DNA from 2 places in the Paraburkholderia dipogonis genome. Region 2 is predicted to be linked to the other one. Evidence: riboswitches for the same ligand, from Rfam matches in the RefSeq annotation. Region 2 holds a riboswitch; the other holds the start of a gene.
The links. A riboswitch is a leader RNA that binds a small molecule or an ion and turns the genes downstream of it on or off. The one in region 2 is predicted to bind thiamine pyrophosphate.
Positions count from the first base shown of each region.

Region 1: linked by a shared signal. The riboswitch ahead of ACFSNN_RS39975 (FAD-dependent oxidoreductase) and the one ahead of thiC (phosphomethylpyrimidine synthase ThiC) in region 2 are both predicted to bind thiamine pyrophosphate.

Region 1 is NZ_JBHUFR010000047.1:59,067-73,516, forward strand. Features, by position in the region: gene ACFSNN_RS39970 (ABC transporter ATP-binding protein/permease) at 1-1,662, opposite strand, end outside; TPP riboswitch at 2,044-2,167, shown strand; gene ACFSNN_RS39975 (FAD-dependent oxidoreductase) at 2,384-3,514, shown strand; gene thiS (sulfur carrier protein ThiS) at 3,595-3,792, shown strand; gene ACFSNN_RS39985 (thiazole synthase) at 3,849-4,664, shown strand; gene thiE (thiamine phosphate synthase) at 4,661-5,764, shown strand; gene ACFSNN_RS39995 (ABC transporter ATP-binding protein) at 5,860-6,681, shown strand; gene mlaE (lipid asymmetry maintenance ABC transporter permease subunit MlaE) at 6,678-7,445, shown strand; gene mlaD (outer membrane lipid asymmetry maintenance protein MlaD) at 7,537-8,097, shown strand; gene ACFSNN_RS40010 (MlaA family lipoprotein) at 8,109-9,143, shown strand; gene ACFSNN_RS40015 (MlaC/ttg2D family ABC transporter substrate-binding protein) at 9,259-9,891, shown strand; gene ACFSNN_RS40020 (STAS domain-containing protein) at 9,888-10,181, shown strand; gene ACFSNN_RS40025 (ABC transporter ATP-binding protein) at 10,353-11,285, shown strand; gene ACFSNN_RS40030 (ABC transporter permease) at 11,282-12,037, shown strand; gene ACFSNN_RS40035 (BolA family protein) at 12,053-12,292, shown strand; gene murA (UDP-N-acetylglucosamine 1-carboxyvinyltransferase) at 12,404-13,666, shown strand; gene hisG (ATP phosphoribosyltransferase) at 13,663-14,361, shown strand; gene hisD (histidinol dehydrogenase) at 14,419-14,450, shown strand, end outside.
Region 2 is NZ_JBHUFR010000016.1:70,686-85,135, reverse strand. Features, by position in the region: gene ACFSNN_RS20500 (cytochrome b/b6 domain-containing protein) at 1-202, opposite strand, end outside; gene ACFSNN_RS20495 (DUF1223 domain-containing protein) at 233-1,078, opposite strand; gene ACFSNN_RS20490 (GreA/GreB family elongation factor) at 1,519-1,929, shown strand; TPP riboswitch at 2,082-2,200, shown strand; gene thiC (phosphomethylpyrimidine synthase ThiC) at 2,293-4,224, shown strand; gene ACFSNN_RS20480 (glycine zipper 2TM domain-containing protein) at 4,481-4,693, shown strand; gene ACFSNN_RS20475 (hypothetical protein) at 4,859-5,347, shown strand; gene ACFSNN_RS20470 (L-lactate permease) at 5,689-7,287, shown strand; gene ACFSNN_RS20465 (DMT family transporter) at 7,704-8,630, shown strand; gene ACFSNN_RS20460 (hypothetical protein) at 9,134-9,289, opposite strand; gene bamC (outer membrane protein assembly factor BamC) at 9,471-10,700, opposite strand; gene ACFSNN_RS20450 (DUF2844 domain-containing protein) at 11,161-11,625, shown strand; gene ACFSNN_RS20445 (DUF3443 domain-containing protein) at 11,685-12,968, shown strand; gene ACFSNN_RS20440 (glycosyl transferase family 1) at 13,108-14,450, shown strand, end outside.

The sequences.
Region 1 (14,450 bases), on a different contig from region 2:
CGCCGCCTTCGGCAGCCGCTCCGTGAACAGGCGGTACAGACGCGCTTCGTTTTCCGCGTCGAGCGCGCTGGTGGCTTCGTCGAGGAACAGATAGTCGGGCTTGTGCAGCAGCACGCGCGCGGCGGCGAGGCGCTGTTGCTCGCCCGGCGACAGCATCCGAGTCCAGTGTCCCGATTCCTGCAGACGGTCCGCGTATTCCGACAGATGGCAGACGATAAGCGCTTCGCGGCATTCGTCGTCGGTGTAGGTGCTGGCGGCCGACGGATAGGCGAGCGCCGCTTTGAGCGTGCCGATCGGCATGTAGCTGACCTGCGGAATGAACATCATGCGGGCGTTGACTGGGGCATCGATCGAGCCATCGCCGAACGGCCACAAGCCGGCGAGCGCGCGCATCAGCGTGCTCTTGCCCGAACCCGACGGACCGCGCACCAGCCAGCGCGAGCCCGGCTGAATCGCCACATCGCGAATGCGCGACAGCGGGTTGCCGTTAGGCAGGGCGAGCTTGAGGCCATCGGTGGAGAGCTTGTCTTCGTCGACGAAATGCAGATTGATGCCGCCATGCGCGGTAGCCGGCGAGACCGATTCCTTCAGACGTGGCGCATGCACCACGCGCTTGAATTCACGCAACCGGTTCACGGTAGCGCGCCATTCGACCAAGGTGCCGTAACTGTTGATGAACCACGAGAACGAATCGCTGACGGTGCCGAATGCGCTGGAGATCTGCATCAGCACGCCGAACGTGAAGGCGCCGGCAAAGTAGCGCGGCGCGGCGACCACCAGTGGGAAGATGATCGCGATCTGGCCATAGAAGCTCAGCACGAACGTGAGCCGCTTGGTGTACTTCATCACCTGCCACCAGTTGTCGCGGATGCGGCGGAACAGCGAGTGCGCGTTCGCTTTCTCGGTATCCATGCCGTTGTAGAACGCGATCTGCTCGGCGTTTTCACGCAGACGGATCAGGCCGAAACGGAAATCCGCCTCCACTTTCTGCGCCTGGTAATTGATCGGCACGAGCGGATGGCCGACTTTCTGGATGATCAGCGAACCGACCACGGCGTAGAGCGCCGCAGCCCACACCATGTAGCCGGGAATCTCGATCGGCATGCCGCCGAGCGAAATGGTCAGCGCACCGGCCAGCGACCACAGAATCGTGATGAACGACACCAGCGTGACGACGGTGGACAGCAGGTCGAGCGTCAGCGAAAGCGTGCTGGTGGCGAACGATTGCAGGTCGTCGCTGATCCGCTGGTCGGGGTTGTCGGCGAGGCGGTCGCGCTCGATCCGGTAGAACGCGCTGTCGTTCAGCCACTCGTTCAGATAGCGCGTGGTCAGCCACTGGCGCCAGCGGAAGCCGAGCATCTGACGCAGATAGCGGCCGTACACCGCGAGAATGATGAAGCCGAACGCGAGCCCGGAGAACACCATCAGCAGGTGAGGGAAGTCGCGCACGTTCTTGGTTTGCAGCGCGTTGTAGAAGTCGGCGCTCCAGCGGTTCAGCCGTACGTTGATCCACACCACGAGCAGATTCATCACGATGATCGCGATGAGCAGGCCCCATGCCGTTTTTCGTTCTTCGGAAACCCAGTAGGGTTTGATCAGGCTCCAGGCGGAGACTTTTTCGTCCGGCGGCAGCACGGGGGTGGCAGAGGTATTCGGTGTCATGAGCATCCTGAAGTAGTGCTGGCCCATTCGGGCTGACCCAGTTGGGGCGAGCCCGTCGGCGGGCTGCCCTGCGGCGGGTTTGCGGTACATGCCCGGGCGTCGTGCTCGACGAACGCACGCCCGGGTGAGCGTCAGATTCTGGCGCGAAGCCCTTAAGCGAAAATTAATTTGCGCCGCGAGGCCCCCGCGCCGGTGCCGCTGCGAACATGGCGGGACGGCGTGCCGCCCGCGCCGCGCTCGTGCGGCATCCTGTGCTGGCATTGTGCCAGAGCGCCGCCTTCGGCCGCATTCATAACGTGAAAGATGGTGCCGGATCAAATCGCGCGCGACGCGGCCAGCCGCTGGTTTGCGGGCGCCGCGCCTTTTATGGTCTAATGACCTTCGACGAAACAGGGGTGCTTCGCGCACAGGCGGCATGATTTTCATGGCGCAGCGGCGAGGCTGAGAGACACCCTTTGCACCCGATCCGGGTAATACCGGCGCGGGAAGTTTCCGGAAGCAGCCAGTCTTCCATTCCCCGCCGGGCAGCGTCCGTCATTGGATCGCGCATTGTCCGGCCGGCCTCACCCGCCGGTTTCGTCCTGGGTACGTGCGTTGTGTTGCCGTACGGAAAGGACTCGATGACCGCCTATTCTTCAGATATGTGTTTTGCTCTTCGTCACGCCGCCGTCGGCGCGCCGCGCTTCAGCTTTGCTTGCTGTCCTGAAACGGAGTGTGCGCGATGACGCGTTCTGCACAACCCGATTTCGCCGTGCTCGGCGGTGGCCTGTGCGGGCGGCTTGTCGCGTGGCGTCTCGCCGGACAGGGACACCGCGTGGCGCTTTATGAGCGTGGCGATGCCGCCGGTACGCAATCGGCCGCGTGGGTCGCCGCGGCGATGCTGGCACCGCTCGCGGAAGCCGCCAGCGCAGAACTGCTGATCACGCGGCTCGGCGCGAGTTCGCTCGAAACGTGGCCGCAAGTGCTGGCCGAGTTGCCCGAGCCCGTGTTCTATCAACGTAATGGCACGCTGGTCGTGTGGCATCACTCGGATCGAACCGAAGCGCCGCTGTTCGAACGCCGGGTGCGTTCGAATGCGCCCGCTGAACTGCTGGACGGCGGCTTCGTCACCCTGGCGGGCGCGCAGCTCGGCGCCGCCGAGCCTGCTTTGTCGGGCCGCTTTAATCAGGGTTGGCTGCTGCCGCGTGAAGGCCAGCTGGATAACCGTCAGGTGCTCACAGCGCTGGCCGCGGGCCTCGCGCAACGCGGCGTCGACACGCACTGGAATACACCCGTCGACGAGCGTGCGCTGCCGCCCGCCCGCATCACGATCGACTGCCGCGGCCTCGGCGCGAAGCCCGTGCTGCCCACGCTGCGCGGAATTCGCGGCGAAGTCGCGCGCGTGCATGCGCCCGGTATCGAGCTGACGCGGCCGGTTCGGCTGCTGCATCCACGCTATCCGCTCTACATCGCGCCGAAGCAGGACGATCTCTACGTGATCGGCGCCACCGAAGTGGAAGGCGAGGATATGTCGCCGGTCAGCGTGCGCTCCGCGCTCGAACTGCTGAGCGCGGCGTTTTCCGTGCATCCCGGCTTCGGCGAGGCACGCATCCTCGAACTGAATTCGCAGTGCCGCCCAACTTTGCCGGACCACCGTCCGGCCTTGCTGTGGGACGGCGCGCAGACATTGCGAGTAAACGGCCTGTACCGGCACGGCTACATGATCGTGCCCGAAGTCGCCGACGAAGCCGTGCGCTTCGCCGCGGCGCTGCTCGACGGCCGCATCGGCGACGCCGATGCCTTCGCCGGCTGGCAGCGCGACGCGCGCTGGAGCGAGCTCTTTCAACTGGATTCCGCGCGGGAGCCGGCATGAGCGTTGCGCGAATGGTATTCACCCAAACGAGCACGCACGCCACGCCGCTTTCGCCATCGACTGAAACGTGTTCGAACACCATGGACATTCATATCAATCAGAAGCCGTTGTCGCTGCCCGAAGGCGCGACCGTCGCCGACGCGCTTACCGCGTTCGGCGCCCGTCCGCCGTTTGCGGTCGCCTTGAACGGCGACTTCGTGGCGCGCACCCAGCATGCGGCGCGCGCGCTGCAGGCGGGCGACAAGCTCGATGTCGTGCAACCCGTGGCCGGCGGCTGAACGACCGCCGCGCACTGCGGGAACCCGGATTGCCGGAGACAAACAGGATTATGCAAATGACTTCCCCCCAAACCGCCGACGCGCTCACGCTCTACGGCCAGACCTTCGCGAGCCGCGTGCTGCTCGGCACCTCGCGCTATCCGTCGCTGCAATCGCTGTCCGATTCCATCGACGCCGCGCGGCCCGGCATGGTGACCGTCGCGCTGCGCCGGCAGATGAACGAGGGCGGCGCGGAAGCCGGCTTCTTCGATCTGCTGAAGCGCCATGGCGTGCCGCTGCTGCCGAACACGGCCGGCTGCCTGACCGTCGGCGAGGCGGTGACGACCGCGCACATGGCGCGCGAAATCTTCGAGACCGAGTGGATCAAGCTCGAACTGATCGGCGACGACTACACGTTGCAGCCCGATCCGGTCGGTCTGATCGAAGCGGCCGCGCAACTGGTCAAGGACGGCTTCAAGGTGCTGCCGTATTGCACTGAAGACCTGGTGATCGGCCGCCGTCTGCTGGACGCCGGCTGCGAAGCGCTGATGCCGTGGGGCGCGCCGATCGGCACCGGCAAGGGTGTGATCAATCCTTATGGGCTGCGGGTGTTGCGTGAGCGTCTGCCGGACGTGCCGCTGATCGTCGACGCCGGTCTCGGCGTGCCGTCGCACGCGGCGCAGGTAATGGAATGGGGTTTCGACGGCGTGCTGCTGAACACGGCCGTGTCGCAGGCCACCCACCCCGACGCGATGGCGCGCGCCTTCGCGCTGGGTGCCGAAGCGGGCCGCCAGGCTTTTCTGGCGGGACCGATGGCCGAGCGCGAAAGCGCGCACGCGAGCACGCCGGTGGTCGGCATGCCGTTCTGGCATCAAGATGGGAGCGCCGCATGACGCAGACTTTGACATTGAAGGACCGCGACCTTTTCTGGCCGCCCGCCGACGAACTCACCGAAGCCGCCGAGCGCATCCGCGCCCGGCTCGGCGACTGGCCGCCGACGCACGCGCCGTGGCGCATCTGCCTGACCGCGCCGGACGAACCGAACGGCGGCGATCTGATCGTGATCGCCGACGCGCAGCAGCATGGCGAGCAGGTGGCGCGCTGGCTGGTACACGGTGCCGGCGTGATCGAAGCGGCCGAGGACAAGGCCACGCTGCATCTGGGCGGCGAAAAATACCGTCTCGAAGGCCATCTCGCGGAAGACTGGGTTGCCGCGCTGGCGGCTTTCCTCGACTGCGGTTTCGACCCGCATGACGCGCTGGTGCTGGCGCTGGCCTGGCGCGACGGCGACGAAACGCGTGCCGACGACGCCTTTCCCGCCGATCTCAGCCATTTCCCGCGTCTAGCCGGCTTGCCCGACGCGCCGGCGCTGGCGTTCCCGCGCTGCCCGGACCGGTTGGGCCTGTATCCGGTTCTGCCGACGGCGGAGTGGGTCGAACGCGTAGTGGGCTTCGGCGTGAAGACGGTGCAATTGCGGCGCAAATCGGCCGAACCGGCCGATGAACTGAAGCGTGAAATTGCCCGCTGCGTGGCCGCCGGCCGTCAGCACGACGCTCAGGTGTTCATCAATGACCATTGGCAGGCCGCGCTCGAGGCGGGCGCATACGGCGTCCATCTCGGTCAGGAAGACGTGCACACAGCGGATCTCGCTGCGCTCGCCGCGGGCGGCGTCCGGCTCGGCCTGTCGACCCACGGCTTCTACGAGATTCTGCGAGCACTGCATTTCCGGCCAAGCTACATTGCTCTGGGTGCGGTGTTTCCCACCACCACCAAGGTCATGCCGACCGCGCCGCAGGGTCTAAGGCGTCTAGCCCGTTACGTGCGGCTGCTCGACGGTGTCGTGCCGCTGGTGGCGATCGGCGGAATCGACCTGCAGGTGATGCCCGACGTGCTGGCGACAGGTGTCGGTTGCGCGGCCGTGGTGCGGGCGGTAACGGAAGCGGCCGATCCGGCTGCCGCCGTTTCTGCATTACAACAAGGGTTTACGCGATAATCGTCATGATTAGTTAAGGGACAGGGCACCCTCACGGCAACTTTTGCACGGTGGCCCTATAATTCGCCTTCCGTGTAAAAAGGACTGTCAGTTTCGTGTCTTCCTCCCCCGAGACCTTACTCGAGCTGCGTGACGTCGACTTCGGTTATGGCGACCGGCTCGTCCTGTCGAACCTGAATCTGCGCTTCAAGCGCGGTCAGGTGGTCGCGGTCATGGGCGGATCGGGTTGCGGCAAGACCACGGTGCTGCGTCTGATCGGCGGCCTGGTGCGCGCAGAGCGCGGCCAGATCCTGTTCCAGGACCAGGACATCGGCCGGCAAACGCGTGACGGCCTGTACGCGCTGCGCCGCAAGATGGGTATGCTGTTCCAGTTCGGCGCGCTGTTCACCGACATGTCCGTGTTCGAAAACGTCGCCTTCGCGCTGCGTGAACACACCGACCTTCCCGAAGAACTGATCCGCGACCTCGTGTTGATGAAGCTCAACGCGGTCGGCCTGCGCGGCGCGCGCGACCTTGCGCCGTCGGAGATTTCGGGCGGCATGGCGCGACGCGTGGCGCTGGCGCGCGCCATCGCGCTCGATCCCGAACTGATGATGTACGACGAGCCGTTCGCCGGCCTCGATCCGATCTCGCTCGGCGTCACCGCGAACCTGATTCGCGCGCTGAATCAGGCGCTTGGCGCCACCTCGATCCTCGTCACGCACGACGTGCCGGAATCGTTCGCCATCGCCGATTACGTCTACTTTCTTGCCAACGGCGGGGTTCACGCCGAAGGCACGCCAGCCGAATTGCGGGCCTCGACCGATCCCACCGTGCGTCAGTTCATCGACGGCGCGCCCGACGGTCCTTTCAAATTTCACTATCCCAGCAAGACGCCGCTCGCGGCGGACTTCGGTATCGGCGGAGGTCAGTCATGATCAGTGCGATCGGCCGCTCGGTGATCGGCGGGCTGGGCACAGCCGGCTATGCCACGCGTTTTTTCTTCCGGCTGCTGCTCGAGTTTTTTCCGTTGTTGCGCCGTCCGCGTCTTGTCACGAAGCAGATCCACTTCGTGGGTAATTATTCGCTGGTGATCATTGCGGTGTCGGGGCTGTTCGTCGGCTTCGTGCTTGGCTTGCAGGGCTACTACACGCTGAATCGCTACGGCTCCGAGCAGGCGCTCGGCCTGCTGGTCGCGCTGTCGCTAGTGCGCGAACTCGGTCCGGTGGTCACGGCGCTCTTGTTCGCCGGGCGCGCGGGCACGTCGCTCACCGCCGAGATCGGCTTGATGAAGGCCGGCGAGCAACTGACCGCAATGGAAATGATGGCCGTCGACCCGGTCAAGGTGGTGGTCGCGCCGCGTCTGTGGGCCGGCATCATCTCGATGCCGATCCTCGCGGCGATCTTCAGCGCGGTCGGCGTGTTCGGCGGCTATGTGGTGGGCGTGCTGCTGATCGGCGTCGATGCCGGCGCGTTCTGGTCGCAGATGCAAGGCGGCGTCGATGTCTGGCGCGACGTTGGCGCGGGCGTTATCAAGAGCGTGGTGTTCGGCCTTGCGGTGACGTTCGTTGCACTGTTTCAAGGCTATGAAGCCAAGCCGACGCCGGAAGGCGTGTCGCGCGCCACGACCAAGACAGTCGTGTACGCGTCGCTTGCGGTGCTCGGCCTCGATTTTCTGCTGACCGCACTGATGTTCAGCTAAGACTGCGCTGCATGTTTTCCACCGGCGGCGCGTCACCAGGCGCACGCGGCGGGGAGTATCGGCGGCGTGGCGGATTCACTTTGGGATGACGATGAAAAAGACTGCTGCTCTCGACTTCTGGGTCGGCCTGTTCGTGGTGCTAGGTTTCGTGGCGTTGCTGTTTCTCGCGCTGAAGGCCGGCAACATGAGCTCGTTGTCGTTCCAGGCAACCTATCCGGTCAAGCTCAAATTCGACAATATCGGCGGGCTGAAGGCGCGCGCGCCCGTGAAAAGCGCGGGTGTGACGGTCGGCCGCGTCGCCTCGATCGGCTTCGACAGCAATGCATACCAGGCGCTCGTCACGATCGATCTCGACAAGCAATACCAGTTTCCGAAAGACACCTCCGCGAAGATCCTGACCTCGGGGCTGCTCGGCGAGCAATACATCGGGCTCGAACCCGGCGGCGACAGCGAAATGCTCAAGGCGGGCGACACCATCTCCATGACGCAATCGGCGATCGTGCTGGAAAACCTCATCGGCCAGTTTCTGTATAGCAAGGCGGCGGATTCGGGTGCGTCCAAACCTGGCGCGGCGGCGGGTACGCCCGCGCCGGCCCCTTCCGCAGCGCCTGCAGCGTCGAGCTTGCCCGCCTCCGGCGCGGCCGCTCAATAAGGAGAATAAGAATGCAGACCACACGCATCAGCGGCGCGCGCGCCTTCCAGACCGGTAAGCTGGCGGTAGCCGCAGCGCTGCTCGCCGGCTGTACGACTGTGCAGACGCCGACCCCGGGCGATCCGCTCGAAGGCCTGAACCGCACGATCTTCACCGTCAACGACAAGCTCGATCAATACGCGCTCAAGCCGGTCGCGAAGGGCTATGTGTTCATCACGCCGCAGCCGGTGCGCGACAGCGTGACGAACTTCTTCTCGAACATCGGCGACGTCTACATTGCGGCGAACAACCTGCTGCAGTTGAAGATCACCGACGGCGTCGAAGACATCATGCGGATCGTGATCAACACGGTGTTCGGCGTTGGCGGTCTGTTCGACGTGGCGACGCTCGCCAAGCTGCCCAAGCACGACAACGACCTCGGCCTCACGCTTGGCCACTACGGCGTGCCGGCGGGCCCATATCTCGTGCTGCCGCTGTTCGGACCGAGCACCGTGCGCGACGCGGTCGGCTCGATCGGCAACTACTATGTGAATCCGCTCAGCTACATTCATCCGGATGGCCTGAGCTGGGCGCTGTACGGCCTGAACATTGTCAATACGCGGGCGAATCTGCTGAACGCCGGCGACGTGCTGGAAGGCGCCGCGCTCGACAAATACTCGTTCGTGCGTAGCGCGTATCTGCAGCGCCGTCAGTACCTGTTGTCGGACGGCAAACAGTCGCAGGCGCTGCCCAATTATGGCGACGAAGCGCCGCTGCCGAAGTACGACGACGTCGACAGCGGCGCGGCCGGTGCGCCGGCGGGCGCCGCGACCGGCGCGGCGGGCACGCAGGGTGCTGCTGCCGCGAAGGCGGCGCCGGCTTCGGGTGCGACCGCGGCAACGCCGCCGCAAGCGGCGTCGGGCACGGCAGCCGCGCCCGAGGCGGCTTCGGGCACGGCCGAATCGCCGCCGCTGGACATGAACGGCGGTCCTGAAACGACGCAGATCCCGGCCGGCCAACTGGTTCCGCCCACGCGCTTTAACTTTCCGTCATTCAAATTGCGTTGATCGTGCAGCCGTAACAGATCGATACGACTCTCGCAGTTTGCGCATGGATTGCTGCTGAACTCGCGTGTTAATGTCGGCTCAAACGGTTGCACTATCTTTTAAGGCAAGGCTCCAAATGAAAAAATTCTTCCTGATTCCGCTGTTCGCCGCGTTGTTCTCGTTTGCCAGTGCTGGTGCATCGGCACAGACGGTCGACACCAATTCGCCCGACGGCATGATCAAGACCGTCACCCAGCAGGTGATCGACGCAATTCGTGCAGACAAGTCGATCCAGCAGGGCGACATCTCGCACATCACCAAGCTGGTCAACGAAAAGATCCTGCCGTACACGGATTTCCGCCGCACCACGCAACTCGCCATGGGCCGCAATTGGCGCACCGCGTCGCCGGAGCAGCAAAACGCGGTGGTCGAGCAGTTCAAGATGCTGCTGATCCGTACGTACTCGGGCGCGCTGGCTCAGGTGCGCGATCAGCAGATCCAGTACAAGCCGTTCCGCATGAACCCGGACGACACCGACACGGTGGTGCGCTCGGTCGTGATGAACAACGGCTCGCCGATCGAACTCGATTACCGTCTGTACAAGACGCCGCAAGGCTGGCGCGTGTATGACATCAACGTGCTCGGCGCATGGCTGATCCAGGCGTACCAGCAGCAGTTCAACGAGCAGATCCAGCAGAAGGGCGTGGACGGACTGATCCAGTTCCTCACGCAGCGCAACCAGCAACTCGCCGCGGGCAAGCAGTCGTGAGCGAAGTGTTGAGCCCCGTCGTCAGCCGCTTCGAGTGCGGCGCGACGCTGACCCACGCGAGCGCGACTGCCGCGCTCGCGGCGGGTTTGCAGCGTATCGCGGCGGGCGCGAACGGCGTGGACTGCGCACCGCTCGCGCAGTTCGATTCGTCCGCGCTGGCTGTTCTTCTCGCGTGGCAGCGTGCCGCCCAGGCACGCGGCGCCACGTTCGAGATCGTCAATCTGCCGGCTGGTCTCGCCAGCCTCGCGCAAGCCTACGGCGTCGACACCCTCATCGGCGCGCGACATTGACGCTCTAACGCGTCACCTCCGAACACCTCCTACTGAGATAGGGCCACAGATTTTTGCCCTATAATCAAACGTTTTTTGGGGCACCTAACCGGCCCCAATTCCGTTCCTTCCAAGCATTTGCGCGCCCTCTCAGGGCTCCTTTAGGCGCTGCGACGCACGCGGCCCACAGTCATGTCAGCCATAGAAATTCGTAACGTCAAGAAGCGCTACAAGAATTTGCAGGCGCTCAAGGGCGTCAGCCTCACAGTTGAAGAAGGCGAGTTCTTCGGACTGCTCGGTCCGAACGGCGCGGGCAAGACGACGCTCATCAGCATCCTCGCCGGGCTCGCGCGAGCCGACGAAGGCAGCATCGCGGTGCGCGGCCACGACGTGGTCAGCGATTTCCGCGACGCGCGCCGCGCGCTCGGCGTGGTGCCGCAGGAACTGGTCTTCGATCCGTTCTTCACGGTCCGCGAAACCTTGCGCATCCAGTCCGGCTACTACGGCCTGCGCAACAACGACGCGTGGATCGACGAGATCATGGCCAATCTCGACCTCACCGACAAAGCCGACGCCAACATGCGCGCGCTGTCGGGCGGCATGAAGCGTCGCGTGCTGGTCGCGCAGGCGCTGGTGCATCGTCCGCCGGTGATCGTGCTAGACGAGCCGACCGCGGGCGTCGACGTCGAATTGCGGCAAACGCTGTGGAAATTCATTTCGCGCCTGAACCGCGAAGGCCACACCATCGTGCTGACCACGCACTATCTGGAAGAAGCCGAATCGCTGTGCGACCGCATTGCAATGCTGCGGCGCGGCGAGGTCGTGGCGCTCGAACGCACCAGCACGCTGCTGCAACGCTTTGCCGGCATGCAACTGTTCCTGCGGTTCACGCAAGGCGTCTTGCCGGCCGATCTGCGTCCGCTCGAAGTGGAGAGCGGCACGGGCAACGGCAATAGCCGCCAGCATCTGCTGCGTCTGGCGAGCTACGACGACGTCGAGAAAATTCTCGCGCAGTGCCGCGCGGCGGGCTGCGTATTCGAAGAAATCGAGGTCCGCAAAGCCGATCTCGAAGATGTGTTCGTTCAGGTGATGAACGGTCCGGAAGTGATCGAGGGGCTTGCATGAGCGGTTTCCGTACGCTGTTTTACAAAGAGCTCCTGCGTTTCTGGAAGGTGGCGTTCCAGACGGTGCTGGCGCCGGTCATCACCGCGCTCCTGTATCTGACGATCTTCGGCCACGCTTTGCGCGGTCACGTGGAGGTTTATCCGGGCGTCGAATACACGAGTTTTCTGATTCCGGGCCTCGTGATGATGAGCGTGCTGCAAAATGCGTTTGCCAATAGCTCGTCGTCGCTGATCCAGTCGAAGATCACGGGCAACCTCGTGTTCGTGTTGCTGCCGCCGCTGTCGCACTACGAGATGTTCGGCGCCTATGTGCTCGCGGCCGTGGCGCGTGGGCTGGCGGTCGGCTTCGGCGTATTCATCGTGACGATCTGGTTCGTGCCGGTCAGTTTCAGCGCGCCGCTCTACATCATTCTGTTCGCGATTTTCGGCGCGGCGATTCTCGGTACGCTCGGTTTGATTGCCGGTATCTGGGCCGACAAATTCGATCAGCTTGCGGCGTTTCAAAATTTTCTGATCATGCCGCTCACGTTCCTCTCCGGCGTGTTTTACTCCACGCACACGCTGCCGCCGGTGTGGCGCGAAGTGTCGCGGCTGAATCCCTTTTTCTACATGATCGACGGCTTTCGCTACGGTTTCTTCGGGATGTCGGATATCAATCCGCTCGCGAGCCTTGCGATCGTTGCCGGTTTCTTTGTGGTGCTGGCCGTGGTGGCGATGCGCATGCTCGCCTCCGGCTACAAACTGCGCCACTGATCAGGAGCTTCTCTCATGTTGCCGACTCCCGAACAGGTCAAGCAATACATCGCGGCTGGGCTCGCCTGCCAGCATCTCGAAGTCGAAGGCGACGGCCAGCATTTCTTTGCGACCATCGTTTCGCCGAGCTTCGAAGGCAAGCGTCTGATCCAGCGACATCAACTCGTGTATGCGGCGCTCGGCGACCGCATGCGCGAAGAAATCCACGCGCTCAGCATGAAAACGCTGACGCCCGCCGAATGGCAGAACGCGTAATCTGGAAATTTAGTGCGAATTACTCAAGAAGGGCGTGACGCCGGTAGCGGCGCGCCGAACACAGTCAAAGCAGCCCCGGCCGAAGTCCGGGTCAATCAGGAACTGACAGGCATGGATAAACTCGTCATTGAAGGTGGCTACCCGCTGTCGGGTGAAGTCGTCGTCTCGGGCGCGAAGAATGCGGCGTTGCCGATTCTGTGCGCGAGTCTGCTCAGCGCGGAGCCGGTGCATCTGGAAAACGTGCCCGACCTGCAGGACGTGCGCACGATGCTCAAGCTGCTCGGCCAGATGGGCGTGCAGATCGAAAGCGGCGATGGGCGCGTGTCGCTGAACGCGTCGAAGGTGGATAACCTCGTCGCGCCGTACGAAATGGTGAAGACCATGCGCGCGTCGATCCTCGTGCTCGGCCCGCTGGTCGCGCGCTTCGGTCATGCGCGTGTTTCGCTGCCGGGCGGCTGCGCGATCGGCGCGCGTCCGGTGGATCAGCACATCAAGGGCCTGCAGGCCATGGGTGCCGAGATCACGATCGAGCACGGCTTTATCGAAGCGCGCGCAACGCGTCTGAAGGGCGCGCGTATCGTCACCGACATGATCACCGTCACCGGCACGGAGAATCTGCTGATGGCAGCCGTGCTGGCCGAAGGCGAGACCGTCATCGAGAACGCGGCGCGTGAGCCGGAAGTCGGCGACCTCGCGCATCTGCTGGTCGCGATGGGCGCGAAGATCGAAGGCATCGGCACGGATCGCCTCGTGATCCAGGGCGTCGACAAGCTGCATGGCGCGAAGCACACGGTGATTCCGGATCGGATCGAAGCCGGCACCTTCCTGTGCGCGGTAGCGGCAGCCGGCGGAGACGTCACGCTGCGTAAAGTGCGTCCATTGATTCTCGAAGCCGTCACCGAAAAGCTGCGCGAAGCCGGTGTGACGGTCGAAGAGGGCGACGACTGGATGCGCGTGCGCATGGACAAGCGTCCGAGCGCGGTCACCTTTCGCACTTCCGAATACCCGGCGTTCCCGACCGACATGCAGGCGCAGTTCATGGCGCTGAACACGATCGCGACGGGCACCTCGCAGGTCGTCGAAACGATCTTCGAAAACCGCTTCATGCACGTGCAGGAATTGAACCGCCTTGGCGCCAACATCACGATCGACGGTAACACCGCGCTCGTGACCGGCGTCGAACAGCTTTCGGGCGCGAAGGTGATGGCGACCGATTTGCGCGCCTCCGCGAGTCTCGTGATCGCCGCGTTGCGCGCCGACGGTGAAACGCTGATCGACCGGATCTATCACCTCGACCGTGGTTACGACCGCATGGAAACCAAGCTCACCGCTCTCGGCGCGAAGGTGCGCCGGGTTTCGGGGAGCCAGGCATGAGCGCCATGCCGCAAACTTCGTCGTCGCCGGCGGTGAGCGCACCGCTCACGCTGGCGTTGTCGAAAGGGCGTATCTTCGAAGAAACGTTGCCGCTGCTCGCCGCAGCCGGCATTGAAGTGGCCGAAGACCCGGAAACCTCGCGCAAGCTGATTCTGCCGACCACCGACGCGAACCTGCGCGTGATCATCGTGCGCGCCACCGACGTGCCGACCTACGTCGAATACGGCGCGGCCGACTTCGGCGTGGCGGGCAAAGACGTGCTGCTCGAACACGGCGGCAGCGGCCTGTATCAGCCGGTCGATCTGGATATTGCGCGCTGCCGCATGTCGGTCGCGGTCGCCGCAGGTTTTGATTACGCGAGCGCGGTGCGCCAGGGCGCGCGCTTGCGCGTTGCGACCAAGTACGTTGAGACAGCACGTGAGCATTTCGCCGCCAAGGGCGTGCACGTCGATCTGATCAAGCTGTACGGTTCGATGGAACTGGCGCCGCTGGTCGGTCTCGCCGACGCGATCGTCGACCTGGTGAGTTCTGGCAATACCTTGCGCGCCAACAATCTGGTCGAGGTGGAGGAGATCATGCAGATTTCGTCGCGCCTCGTGGTGAACCAGGCGGCGCTGAAGCTCAAGCGCGCCGCGTTGCGGCCGATCCTCGACGCATTCGAACGCGCGTCGAAGGCCGGCGCCGCGACGGCTTGAGTGTGAGTGTCAGTGTGACCACGTTCTAAAGCGCGCCTTACCGAAACGGATACCCGTATGTCTATCAAGATTCGCAAACTCGATTCCAC
Region 2 (14,450 bases):
CGCCGAGCGTGATGGCGGTCGGAAAATGAAACGCCGGGAAGATCGGCGAGGCGTCGTAGATGCGCCAGCCCGACAGCATCATCAGGATGGCCGCGAGCGCGTTGAGCCAATGCGTGAGACGCACCCACAGCGGATGAATCGCACCGCTTTTTTTCGGCTCGGCCGACGGCACGCTGTCGCGAAGTGCATGATGGGTTGCCATGAAACTCTCCTGTGAGCGCGGACGCGGCGATCAATGGCACGCGGCCAGTTCGGCCACTTGCAGAACATCGCCGGTCGCCGCGTTTTCGACGAAGGCGACCACGCCGAAGCGGTCGGCGGGCGCGTTGAGCTTGGCATCAGCGGCGCCGTCCTGGATGCGGACATCGCGGCGAATCTGTGCGTTGCCCGCTACGAGCGGCACCGGGCCGATCCATTGCCGCACGACGCGTTCGTGATGCAAGGTGACGCCGCTGTTTTCGCCGGCGCCGACTTGCGAGCTCAGCGAGTTTTCATAGACAGCGACGTAGGCCTCGAGCTGGCCCGCCGCGTCCGTCAACTTGCTGGTGAATTGCGCCGCAACGTTGAACGCACCCGGCGTCTGCTGCGCTTTGAGTTCTAGCGCGACGTTCGCTTGCGCCGGCTCGGCGACCACCTTGCCGATGCGGCTCGCGAAACTGTCGCGTTGCGACCAGCTACGCAGCTCGCGTCCCGAGACGAAGATTTCCGGCGTGTAGATGGTGTGGCCACCGGCGAGATCGGTGAGCGCCTGCTGACGTTCGGTGAAACGATGTTGCGAGAAGCGGTCCGTCCAGCCGAGACTGTTCCAATAGTCCACGTGCAGCGCCAACGGGACGATGCTTTGCGTCGCGCCGCTGTTCTTCCATTGACTCAGCCAGTTGTCGGCGGGCGGGCAGCTATTGCAGCCTTCGCTGCTGTACAGCTCGACCAGCGCCACGCGATGCGCCGGACTATGCGCGCTGCAGATCGCGCTGGCCGCGTTCGCAAGACCGCTGGTCACAAGCGTGGTCAGCGCGGCAGCGAGGGCGATGCTCCGAGTGAAACGCCGATTGTCTCGGCGGGGTCCGGCGGTTTGCATGACGTGCTCCAATCAGGATCTGCACGTTTGTCGAACCACATGGCCGGTTATGACAGCCCGTTTCCAACTTTTTTCCTGGAGCCTGAAGACGCCGGGCGATGCACGACTCGCGTGCTAACATTAGCCTTTCTATTGCGCGCGTTCAGTCAGATGAATGGCGGCGCCCTCTTCACTCTCTTTCGCTACCCGCCGGCTACTTCGATGCGCTTTCCGACTTCCCGTGCCTTCTTCCGCTTGCGCCCCCGTCGCGCAACCGGCTGCGCGCGCGTGGAACTCATGCCGCGTCGCGCCGGCGAGCCGTCCCGAACGCTCCCGCTCCACGCCGCCCGGCGCCCGGTCTAACGCAGCTTGCTCCATTGCCTGAGCCGCGTTGCCGGGCTCCGGGCCGATCTCATCCGCACGCTGTTCCCTCAAATGTAGATCGAATTGGAGTACCCGTCGTGAAAAAGACGAAAACCTGTTATCTCACCGAACTCGACGTCGCCCGTCTCGAGAAACACGCAGCCAAACCCGGCGCGCAAGCGCACTTGCAAGAGATGCTCGACGACGTGCTGGAACGCGCCGTGATCGTCGATTCGCGCGAGATTCCGGCCAACGTCGTCACGATGAACTCACAAGCCACGCTAGTCGACGAAACCAGCGGCGAGCAGATGACCTGGACCGTGGTCTATCCGCCCAATGCGGACTTCGCGCACGGCCGCCTGAACGTGTTCTCGCCCGCCGGCATCGCCTTGCTCGGCGCCAAACGCGGCGAGCGCATCCGCTTCACGCCGCCGAGCGGCACGGAGAAAGTGCTGAAGCTGGAGAAGATCCTGTTTCAGCCCGAAGCCGCCGACGATTTCACGCTGTAAGCAACGCCCCGCACGTCACGCAGAACCTTTGCCGCATCGTCTCCGGCTGCCCCGCCGATTCACGAGAAGCGCGTAGCGGCCCGCTGCTGTTTCCGTCATTCGAATTTTCAAGATGGGTTGCCAAGCAGCGGGCGGCCGGTGTATCGTGTGCGCTGCTAACGCGGGGGTCCTGCGTCGCACGGAGGTTGGAGGTCCGTGCCGCGTGGGTGAGAAATACCCTTTGAACCTGATCTGGATAATGCCAGCGCAGGGAAGCGTACGGATTTCGCACCCAAGCCTGATCGCCTCATCTCTCGCGAATTCCGACTACTTCCGTCTCGTCTCCTGCTTAGCCGCCCCACATAGCTTTGCACAGGAGATACGATGAACGCCAATCCGAAGTTCCTTTCCGCCGACGCTCACGTCGACGAAGCCGCTGTCGCGCCGCTGCCGAATTCCCGCAAGGTCTACGTGACCGGCTCGCGTGCCGACATCCGCGTGCCGATGCGCGAAATCTCGCAGGCCGATACGCCCGACAGTTTCGGTGGCGAAAAAAATCCGCCGGTCTATGTCTACGACACGTCGGGCCCTTACTCCGATCCGGAAGCGAAGATCGACATCCGCGCCGGTTTGCCAGCACTGCGCCAGGCCTGGATCGAAGAGCGCGGCGACACCGAAGCGCTGACGGGTCTGTCGAGCGACTTCAGCCGCGAGCGCGCCGCCGACACGGCCACCGCCGATCTGCGCTTCAAGGGCCTGCATCGCACGCCGCGCCGCGCGATCGCCGGCAAGAACGTCTCGCAGATGCACTACGCGCGTAAAGGCATCATCACGCCGGAAATGGAATACATCGCGATTCGCGAGAACCAGCGCCGTGCCGAGTATCTGGAAAGCCTGAAGACGAGCGGCCCGAACGGCGAAAAACTCGCCGCGATGATGGGCCGCCAGCATCCGGGCCAGGCGTTCGGCGCGAGCGCGTTCGGTCCGAACGGCCTCACGGCGATCACGCCGGAATTCGTGCGCGAAGAGGTGGCGCGCGGCCGCGCGATCATCCCGAACAACATCAATCACCCGGAAAGCGAGCCGATGATCATCGGCCGCAACTTCCTCGTGAAGGTGAATGCGAACATCGGCAACTCGGCGGTGACGTCCTCGATCGGCGAGGAAGTCGACAAGATGACGTGGGCGATCCGCTGGGGCGGCGACACGGTGATGGACCTCTCCACCGGCAAGCACATCCACGAAACGCGCGAGTGGATCATCCGCAATTCGCCGGTGCCGATCGGCACGGTGCCGATCTATCAGGCGCTGGAAAAGGTCAACGGCAAGGCCGAAGACCTGACGTGGGAAATCTTCCGCGACACGCTGATCGAACAGGCCGAGCAAGGCGTCGATTACTTCACGATTCATGCGGGCGTGCGTCTGCAATACGTGCCGCTCACGGCCAAGCGCATGACCGGCATCGTCTCGCGCGGCGGCTCGATCATGGCGAAGTGGTGCCTCGCGCATCACAAGGAAAGCTTCCTGTACGAGCACTTCGAGGACATCTGCGAAATCATGAAGGCGTACGACGTGGCCTTCTCGCTCGGCGACGGCCTGCGTCCCGGCTCGATCTACGACGCCAACGACGAAGCGCAACTCGGCGAACTGAAGACGCTCGGCGAACTCACGCAGATCGCGTGGAAGCACGACGTGCAGACCATGATCGAAGGCCCGGGCCACGTGCCGATGCAGTTGATCAAGGAGAACATGGACCTGCAACTGGAATGGTGCGACGAAGCGCCGTTCTACACGCTTGGGCCCCTGACCACCGATATCGCGCCGGGCTACGATCACATCACCTCGGGCATCGGGGCGGCGATGATCGGCTGGTTCGGCACGGCCATGCTCTGCTACGTCACGCCGAAGGAACACTTGGGCCTGCCGAACAAGGACGACGTCAAGACCGGCATCATCACTTACAAGCTCGCCGCGCACGCCGCCGATCTGGCGAAGGGCCATCCGGGCGCGCAGGTGCGTGATAACGCGCTCTCCAAGGCGCGCTTCGAGTTCCGTTGGGAAGACCAGTTCAACCTCGGTCTCGATCCGGACAAGGCGCGCGAATTCCACGACGAAACGCTGCCGAAGGATTCGGCCAAGGTCGCGCATTTCTGCTCGATGTGCGGCCCGCACTTCTGCTCGATGAAGATCACGCAGGACGTGCGCGAGTTCGCCGCGCAACAAGGCGTCACCGACGACGAAGCGCTGAAGAAAGGCATGGAAGTGAAGTCGATCGAGTTCATGAAGAAAGGCGCTGAGATTTATCAGCGGCAGTAAGGTTGGGCTCGCGGATCGGGCGTCGCTGTTACGCCACCCGATCCGCCAGGTCCCTGCATTACAGCAACGAAGCCCGCCACTGGCGGGCTTTTGCGTTTGCGCGATCCGGGCACGCCGCGTGCTGCACGAAGGGCAACATTTGATTACGAAACCGTCGGTTCGCTGACAAGCGCACACATCCGGATACAGGATGCGGCGATACCATCAAATGCAGGGGCGGTGCTTACTGCCGACCATAACTACAGGAGTCGACATCATGAAATCGATACGTCAAATCGGTACGTTTGCGGCCATTGCGGCCATTCTGGTGAGCCTTTCCGCATGTGACGGCATGAGCCGCCAGGGGCGCGACACGGCAATTGGCGCGGGTCTGGGCGGCGCGGCGGGCGCGGCGGTCGGCGGCAATGCGCTGTCAACGCTCGGCGGCGCGGCGGCGGGCGGCGTCATTGGTCACGAGGTGGGCAAGTAATGAACAATGATGCGTCCGGATGAAGCGTACGGCAGCAGTCGCGACACCCGCTGCAACGAGGCGAAATAAGCCGTTACGGTTTTGCAATCCTGTTGGCCCAGAGGCGGCGTAAGCTCATGACGTGACGCCCCTGATTGTGGCGTTCGATTCAACCAGGAGCGCGTCATGAAGTCCCGCCTCATCAACACGGCGTGTGCGATCGGCCAGCGGTTGCCGCTGCGCTTTTCCCAGTCTTTTCCGCGTCTTTCGCGAACAGGCATCGCGCTCGGTGGCGCGGTCTGTTTGCTCACGCTCTCCGGCTGCTATTACCCGTACGGTTACTATCCGGCGGGCTATTCGCCGTATTACGCGACCGCAGTCCCCGCAGCGGGAGCGCAACAGGCAGTCCCGGTCGGGCAAGACGACTACTCAGCGGCTCAACAGCAGCAGTCGCAACCAGCGCAGACAGGTCAGCCAGCCTCGCCGCCGACATACGCGGTCGCCGCTCCTCCCGTGTATGTCGCCCCCGCTCCCGTTTACTATCCGCCACCGGTCTATCCGGCCTATTACGGCTATCCGGGTTGGTATGGACCGTCGGTGTCGATCGGCGTCGGATTCGGCGGTTATTGGGGCGGCCACGGCGGCGGATGGGGCGGCCATGGCCATTGGCACTGACGCGCACCTGCGCCGTTCAACCTCCTGATCTTCACGCGATGCGCTTGTACGCAGATTCCCGCGGTGCCGTGCGGCGCCTGCGCGAAATTGTGGGTTAAGCGCCGCGTCGGCCGGCGCGTTCGCGCAAGCCGCGCTCCCAGCGCGTATCCACTTCGCCCGTAGTTTCCCTTCTTGACGCCGCCCGGCTGGGTTCTATCCTTGGTAGGCCACATGCAGTATCCGTTTAAAAAAATGCTCCCGGCCGCTCCCGCGTGCCGGCGACGCCCATCCGTCATGCCATAGCGACGCGCTCCGGGGTGCGTGGTGCCGCGTCGAGTCCGAACAACAATGAAGGAGACGTGATGTTTCACCAACTACTCACTCCTGTCGGCAATTCGCTATTACCATCGTTCCTCGTCGCGGCGTTGCCGATCATCGTCGTGCTGCTTCTGCTCGGCTGGGCACGCCGGCCGGCGTGGCAGGCGTCGCTCGCGGGGTTGATCGTCGGCTTGATCGTGGCGATCTTTGTCTGGCAATTTCCGGTGGGCCTAGCGGTCGACTCGGTGGTCGCCGGCGCGGTGTTCGCCTGCTGGCCGGTCATGTGGATCGTGTTCGCGGCGATCCTGCTTTACAACATCTCGCAACGCTCGGGCCGCTTCGCGGCCTTTCGCATGTGGATGATCGACAACCTGCCGAACGACCGGCGCGTCGTGCTGGTGGTAATCGGGTTTTCGTTCGGCGCGCTGCTCGAAGGGATCTCGGGCTTCGGCACGCCGGTCGCCATCACCAGTTCGCTGCTGATTCTGCTCGGCTTTCCCACGCTCGAAGCGCTCACCTTCACGCTGATCTTCAATACCGCGCCGGTCGCCTTCGGCGCACTCGGCGTGCCGATCACCGTGCTCGGCGCGGTCACACATTTGCCGGCCGATTCGCTCGCCAAGATGGTCGGCCGCCAGTTGCCGTTCTTCGCCTTCCTGCTGCCGTTCTATGTGATCGCCGTCTATGCGGGCTTTCGCAACATGCTGCGGGTGTGGCCGGTGCTGCTGGTGTCGGGCGCGAGCTTCGCGCTGACGCAGTTCGTCGCGTCGAACTATGTGAACTACAGCCTGACCGACGTGTTGTCGTCGATGGTCTCGCTCATTCTCACGATCGCCTTCCTGCGCGTCTGGAAGCCCGCGGCGGATCCGAAGTTCGCGGTCAACATCGACCGCGTGGGTGAAGTGCGCGGCAAGATCGGCGGAGGCCAGGGCTGGTATCCGTGGATCATCGTGTCGGTGGTGGTGATCATCTGGACCGTGGCGAAGATCTTCCTGATCGGCGACGTCAAGGTGCCGTGGCCGGGCCTCGACAAGGCCGTCTTCATCACCCTGTACAACACGCCGTACAGCGCGGTGTGGGACTTCCAGCCGCTCGCCACCGGCACCGCCATCCTGGTCGCCGCGCTCATTACGGCGGCCGTGGTCAAACTGAGCCCGCGCGAGTTCGGCGCGGCCGTCGCCGACACGTGGGTGCAGACGCGCATCGCCATCCTGACGGTGGCGACTATCGTCGGGCTCGCGTATTTGATGAACTACTCGGGGCTCACGTACACGCTCGGCCTCGGCGCGTCGTCGGTCGGACCGTTCTTTCCGCTGGTGTCGGCGTTCCTCGGCTGGGTCGCGGTGTTCCTGTCGGGCAGCGACACGTCGGGTAACGCGCTGTTCGGCAACCTGCAGGTGGTGGCGGCCAATCAGCTGAATCTCAACCCGATTCTGATGGCGGCCACGAACTCGTCGGGTGGCGTGATGGGTAAGATGATTTCGCCGCAGAACATTTCGACCGGGGTGGCGACCACCGAACTCAAAGGCAAGGAAGGCGTGGTGTTCGCCAAAACCTTCAAGCATTCGATTCTGTTGACGGTGCTGCTCGGCGTGCTGGTGTGGCTGCAGCAGAATGTCTTGCCGTGGATGATTCCGCATTGAGGTGGGCCGGGTTGTGCGCCCGCACAACCCGTTTGATCGCTCATGCGATGCGCTCCGAGTAGCGGGGTGAGGCCGCATGGACGCCGGCGCGCGTCGCTCTAGCCAAAACAAGCTCGAGCGAATTCGCCGGCTATCCGCGGCTGATGCGCTGCGGCAAAATAATTCACGTCCCGGACGTAGGTTTTGTCTCCCGCCTCTGCATCTGCGCCCCGCTCCACCATCCTGATCGCAATATTTCTCACATCAGCGTGAGAATTGCTCGTTTTGCGCGGGCCGCCACTGCGCTTACGATCACCGATTATCAAACGCCTCCGTCTCCCGGATCTTGCCGTTTCATTCCAGCCTGAAACGTTTCGCGCGACTGCGCTGCTACGATGTTCAGGCGTCGCGACTCAACCGCGCGTGGCGCCACCTCGATGAATGCTAAAAACCTGTTCCAATTGCTGATTCTCGCCGCCCTGTGGGGCGCCTCGTTCCTGTTCATCCGGGTCGGCGTCACCGACTTCGGCGTCGCGCCGTTGATGGCGCTGCGCGTCGGCATCGGCGCGGCCTTTCTCGCGATCGTACTGATCGCGCGACGTCCGCTGCGCCAGTCCGCGACGATCCTGCGCACGCGGGCCTTCCCGCTGCTAGTGGTCGGCATCCTGAATTCGGCGGCGCCCTTCTGCCTGTTCGCCTATGCCGAGTTGACGCTGTCGGCGGGTGTCACGTCCGTGATCAACGCGAGCACGCCGCTGTGGGGCGCGCTGGTTGGCTTCCTCTGGCTGCGCGACAGATTGAGCGCGCTGCGCACGCTCGGCCTGGTGATCGGCTTTCTCGGCGTGCTGATGCTGGTGTGGGATCAGATCGCCGCGCCCAACGGTTCCCCGGCCACGCCGCTCACCACTGCGCTCGCGGCCGGCGCCGCGCTCGGCGCGACCTTGCTGTACGGCATCGCGGCCAACTACACCAAGCGCCATCTGACCGGCGTCGACGCCCTGACCGTGGCCACCGGCACGATGACCGGCGCCACCATCGTGCTGCTGCCGCTCGCCGTGATCTACTGGCCGGCGGCGCCGATCTCGCTGCACGCATGGGGCTCGGTGATCGCGCTCGGCGTCGCCTGTACCGGCGTCGCGTATATGCTGTTCTTCCATCTGATCGCGGTGGCCGGACCGGCGCGCGCGATTACGGTGACCTTCGTCATTCCGATCTTCGGCATTCTGTGGGGCGCGCTGTTTCTCGGCGAAGGCGTCTCGCCCGGCATGCTGGAAGGCTGCGGCGTGATCCTGGTCGGCACCGCGCTCGCCACCGGCGCGATCAAGCGTCTGCCGTGGCTCGGCACGCGCCGCGCCGATACCTGATACCTGATTACTCGCGTCATTTCGCGCGACGCTTCCCCCGCGTCGCCGACTTTCATCTCTCGCGCCGCCACGACGGCCGCAATGAATCCCGAGCACACCAAAAAATAGCCCGCACTCCATGTCGGAGTGCGGGCGAAACCGTCGCCCTACGAGGATAGGCGACGGGGCCACCGAGGCCGCGCGCTGCGCGCCGGCCGTCATCGGGCGAAGCATCGGTTCGTCGGCCGATGCTGGAAGGGTCTGGGATGGCTTGGGATCGTCAATCGGAAATCGCTGCCAGCTCATGCCGGGTCATGCAATCCGGCCCCATGAGTCTGTAGAAGCAGCTTGTGTGCCAGTTTTTCCATATCGTTAAAAACTAACGTCAACCTTTTGATTTATATTGATTTTTTATTCAGCCGGAGGTTGCGACGGAAGGAATTCAGGAAGGCTTGGAAAGTTACGTCACCGGGGTAACGTCACGTTACACGGGCCGCGCGAAGCGGCCCCGTTGATGGCTCGGGTCACAGCGTCGGCCACTTCGTGCGCTGAGCCGCGCCATGTCGAACCCGCAGGCCGGTCGGCCGCGGCGATTCACGCGGGCTCAAGGCCGCGCCGCAGACCAACGCCAGGACGAGCAAGCTCGCCGCCCACATCCAGTAAGGAATCACGTCGAACATGGCCATCTCCCGTTGAACGCCGGCTCGGACCGGTATTTGGGGAATCAAGCAAAAGACGTGCGCGTGCACCGGACGATCGCTTGTCGGCCAGGTATTGCCGAAATCTCAAGGCATAAAAAAACCCGCCCGGAATGTTTCCCGGGCGGGTTTCGGATAGCGTTGCCGCCTGCGGCGGCCCTGCTCAGTGCAACTGGTCGGCCATCAGACTCATGATCTGCTTGGCCTGCGGGCTCTGATCAATCGCGCCCTTGTCGTCGACCACGGCCACGCGCGTCTGGTTAGGCGTCACCGCGCGCACGTTCACCATATATTGCTTGGCAACTTTTTCCTTCCTGCCGTGGAAAACCTGGCTCCAGAAGCCCTGTTCCGCCGATGTCATGTCCTTCGGATCGACATAGCGCACGAAGTACAGGCCGCGGGTCAGGTCGCGGTCGTCGACGGTGAAGTTGCTGCGGTCGAGCGCGAGGCCGACGCGCAACCAGGCGCGGTCGTACGGCTCGCCGAGCGTGAGTTCCGTCGACGAAAGCTGGGCTTCGGTGCCGTTCGCGTTCGCATCCGGCAAGGGTTGCTGGGCGGACAGCGAGACGTTTTGCGCCGCCGTGGCCGCAGCCGCCGATTTGGCGCCCGCAGTGGCCGCGTTCGGCGCCGTTTGCGCGCCGGCCGACAGGTCGGCGTTTTGCGCGTCAGCCGGTTTCGAGCGCGAATCGGCCAGCGCCAGCGCCGCCATCAGCCGTTTCAGATATTCCTGCTCGAGGCCCGGATCGTTCGGCTTAGCCACCCACGTGCTCGAATCGTTGTTCGTGCCGGTCAGCGCCTCGCGCATGCCCTTCTGGCTGACGAACACGTACGTGCCGCCGTTCGGCGCCGCTTCCAGACGCGTGCGGTACTTGTTGCGCTCTGAGGTGACGTAGCTGTTGCCCATGGCCTTGGACAGCGTATTGCGGATCAGGCCTTCGTTGATCTGCGCGTGCGTTTCGTTCCAGTCGGTTTCCATCACGCCTTTGTCGCGCTGGTCGACCACCAGCAGGAAGCCCTGTTCCTGCCAGAAGCGGCGAATCTGCGGCCATGCCTGCTCGGGCGCCTTGTTGTCGATGACAAGCCAGCTTTCCGTGCCGTCGCGCTGGATATGCATGCCGTTGACCGCCGGCGCCACCACCACGGAATTGGCCGACGGCGCTTGCGCCTGAACCTGCTTGAGCGTGGACAACGAGGTTTCGCCGCCCTGCGGGGGCAACGAACGCTGATCGGCCGTCTCATCGATCATGTTCGGCGGTACGGCAAGTGACACCTGCTTCGATTTCGAGTCGCTCTTGTAGTCGACTTTGGTCGGCGACGACGTGCCGCAGCCGGCGACCAGACCGCCTGCCATCAGCATTACTGCAAACCGCTTGGTAAGACGAAGATCAGTCATGTTCGGGGAATCCTTCCGCTACGCCACGGCAAGTTTCCGTGGATCAACCCAACATTTTACCGATCCCGGCGAGTCATGTGCAAAAACCCGGGTTTGCCCGTGAATTGAGCAGCGCGAGACGCGTGCAAACCAAGCCGAATCGACGCGCGAGAAGGACACCGAAGCGTCTACTTCAGTGAGCCTTTCCGTTTACCGCAAGCGGCTCGTTTGCGCGCCCGAAAAAGACCTGACGCGCGGTCAATTTAACATTTGCCTACATTTCCCAACGCCGTGTCAGATGCGCCCTACACCGTCGTCAGATCATTGATTCGACAGCACTTTCCGAGCTCCGCTCACGGCCAATTTCGATATATCCAATTAGCCGGATACGGCTTCCAGTAACGGTTCAAAAACCCGAGTGATATCTTGAAATAGACATCACCAGAAGCCTTTGAGTACTTCAGCCACGGGACCGACCGTCATGCCATTACCTACTCTTACGCCGACTCTCGCAGCCTCGGCGATTGCTTTTGCCGCCTTGTCCGCGAGCCTCGACGCACGCGCCGAATTGGGGGGCGTCATGCCGTCCAGGACGGAAGCGAGCGTCAGTGCGCCGCGCGCCATCTTGAACGGGTCGCTGCGCATGCGCACGCTCACCGACGCGGGCAACACCGCCATCACCGAGTACGCGACGAACACCGGCCAGATCATCGCCTACGCGTGGCAAGGCCCAACCATGCCGGACTTGCCCGCGCTGCTCGGCAAGTACGCCGACTCGTATCGCACCGGCGCCGCCGCGGCGACAGCGGACGGCAATCTGCACGTCTCCCGGGTGGCGCGGCCGGACCTGATCGTGGAATCCGGCGGCCCGATGCGCGGCTACGCGGGTCGTGCATGGCTGCCGGCGGCGCTGCCGCCAGGCGTGACAGCCGACGATTTCCAGTGATGCGCGCCCGCACCCGCATCCGGCATCAAAACTCTCCCTCGACGAACATGGGCCACGCCATGAAATCTGTCCTCTCCTTTTATGCCCTGCTGCTGATCTGCACCGCCCTGGCGGGATGCGGCGGCGGTGGTGGCGGCACACCGGCCGCCACGTCCCAGACCGGCTCGGCCGCACCGGGCAGCAGCCCAAACGCCACCAGCGCGCCGGTAGCCGCCGCGCCGCCTGAGGCCCCGGGCGCGAGTCCAGGCGCTTCGGTGCCGCGCTCAAACACGCCCAACGTCCAGCCGATCGCCGTCAGCGCCGCGCCGGGGCTGACGCGCAACATGCTGACGACGAGCGTCACCGTCTGCCAGCCCGGCACCAGCCATTGCGCGACGATCGACAATATCCAGGTCGACACGGGCTCGCATGGACTCAGGATTCTCGCGTCCGCATTGCCGGCAGACCTGCCGCTCGCGGCGATCGCGTCGGGCGGCGGGATTGCGGGCGAATGCGCGGTGTTCGGCGGCGGCTACACGTGGGGCGCGGTACGCAGCGCGGACGTCCGCATGGCGGGCCAGTTGGCCGCCTCGATCCCGATCCAGACGATCGCCGATCCCGCGCTCTCCACCGTGCCCGCAGACTGCGCGGGATCCGGCCGCGCCATGCAGACGGTGGCCGGCCTGCGCTCGAACGGCATTCTCGGCGTGGGCCTGTTCGCGGCCGACTGCGGCGGCGGCTGCGTCAGCGCCGCGCTGCCGCGCTGGTACTACAGCTGCGACGCCAGCGGCGCCTGCCTCGCCAGCACGCAAGCCCTCGCGCAGCAGGTGACCAATCCGGTCAGCCGCTTTGCACTCGACAACAACGGCGTGGTGATCGACCTGCCGGCCATTGCCGATGCCGGCGCGGCGAGCGTATCCGGTTCGATGATCTTCGGCATCGGCACCCAGGCCAACAACACGCTGAACGGCGCCAGCGTCCTCAAGGCGAATCCGGTGACGGGCTACGTCGTCACCACGAGCGGGGGGCAGACTTATTCGCAGAGCTATGTCGACAGCGGTTCGAATGGGCTGTTCTTCCGCACGAGCCAGTTCCCGCAGTGCGGCTTGTGGTATTGCCCGGCTTCGACTCAGGCCGCGAACGCCGCGATCACCGGTACGGATGGCGCGTCGAACACGGTGTCGTTTGCGGTCGGCAATTCGAGCGCGCTGTTCACGTCGTCGAACAACGCGTTCAATAATCTGGCCGGCGTGGCCAGCAGCGGCTTCGGCTGGGGCTTGCCGTTCTTCTTCGGACGACGCGTCTATACCGCCATCGCCTCGCGCGAGACGTCGGCGGGCCCGGGGCCGTATTACGCGTTCTGAACCGACGGCTTCTTTCGACGCTGAAATTTCGCAAACTCATCTGGTCTATAAATTTGGGACCCATCGGCTGAGATAATTCCACGCTCCGGCTAACTCCGTTTCAATTAGTTAGTCATGCAAATTCTTGACTTGTCGGCAGATGGAAGAATCCACTTTTTCGCTCGATCATTTCGAGCAGCTCGTCTACACGCGGCAGCATGTGAAAGCCGCGATCCAGTTCATTGCCGCGCTGGCGCTCCTGCAACAGAAGCGCGGCGAACTGGACGGCAGCTTTCGCGCCTCGGGCATGTCTGAACTGCCGCCCGACGAGCAGCGCAAGCGCTTCTGCACACGCCTCGCGAGCGCGGCTTCGACCCTGTTCGCGGATCCGACATTCCAGTTGCCGCCCGAGTGTTTCAGATTGCTTCTGACACTGCACGAATGGGTTGGAGTGGTGTTTGCCTGCACGCCCCTCGGCAATGCGGACCACGTAAGCCGTCACCTGAATCCGCGTGGTCCGGACAACACGCAGTTTCTGCCCGGCGACAGCTTTATCGAAAAACTCTGCGTGCTCTATTCGACCGAGTCCGAACTGGAACTCGACTTCGCCGCGCTGTGGGCCTATGACAAATCGCTCGCCGCCTGTCTTGCACTCGTTTTGCTGGCGCCGGTCTTCAAAGGCTCGGCGAGCGCACACCTCAAACGCGAAGCGCTAATGGAATGGCTGCCGGGCAAACTGCGGCAGATCGACGACCTCGACGACCTGCCCACCGCCTTGCTGCATAACGCCTATATGTTCTGCAGTTACGCGGACACGCCGCGGCGGCACGAGATCAAGCGGGACATCAATGCGCTGGTCCGCCGCAAGCTGGACCGGTTGAGATTGACCGACATTCCCGCCGCGCAACTGGCGCGCGCGAAAAGCCGCAAGCAACGTCGCAAAAAACCGCTCATGGTGGTCGTGCTCGAATGGTTCAGCGGCGCCCATTCGATCTACCGCACGCACTCGCTCACGCTCGAAGCCGCGCGCGAGCATTTTGAAGTGGTGGCATTCGGCTTCGGCTACGCCGTCGACGATATCGGGCGCGCGGCGTTCGACCGTTTCATCGAACTTGAAGAGCCGGAATATATCGGCGAGTGTCTTAAGACGATTCGAGATTTCGCTGAGACGGAACAGCCCGACGTGCTCTATATGCCGAGCGTCGGCATGTTCGCGCTCACGGTGTTCATGTCCAACCTGCGCGTTGCGCCGCTGCAGATCGCCGGCCTCGGCCATCCGGCCACCACGCACTCCGACAAGATCGATTACGTCAGCGTGGAGGAAGACTATGTCGGCAATCCCGCCTGTTTCAGCGAGCGTCTGATGAGGCTGCCAAAAGACGGTCAGCCGTACCGGCCATCGGTGGCGCTGCCGGACATCGTCGCCGAGATTCCCCCCTCACGCGAGACGCTGGAGATCGTCATCACGGCCAGCGCAATGAAGCTCAATCCCGGCTTTCTCGA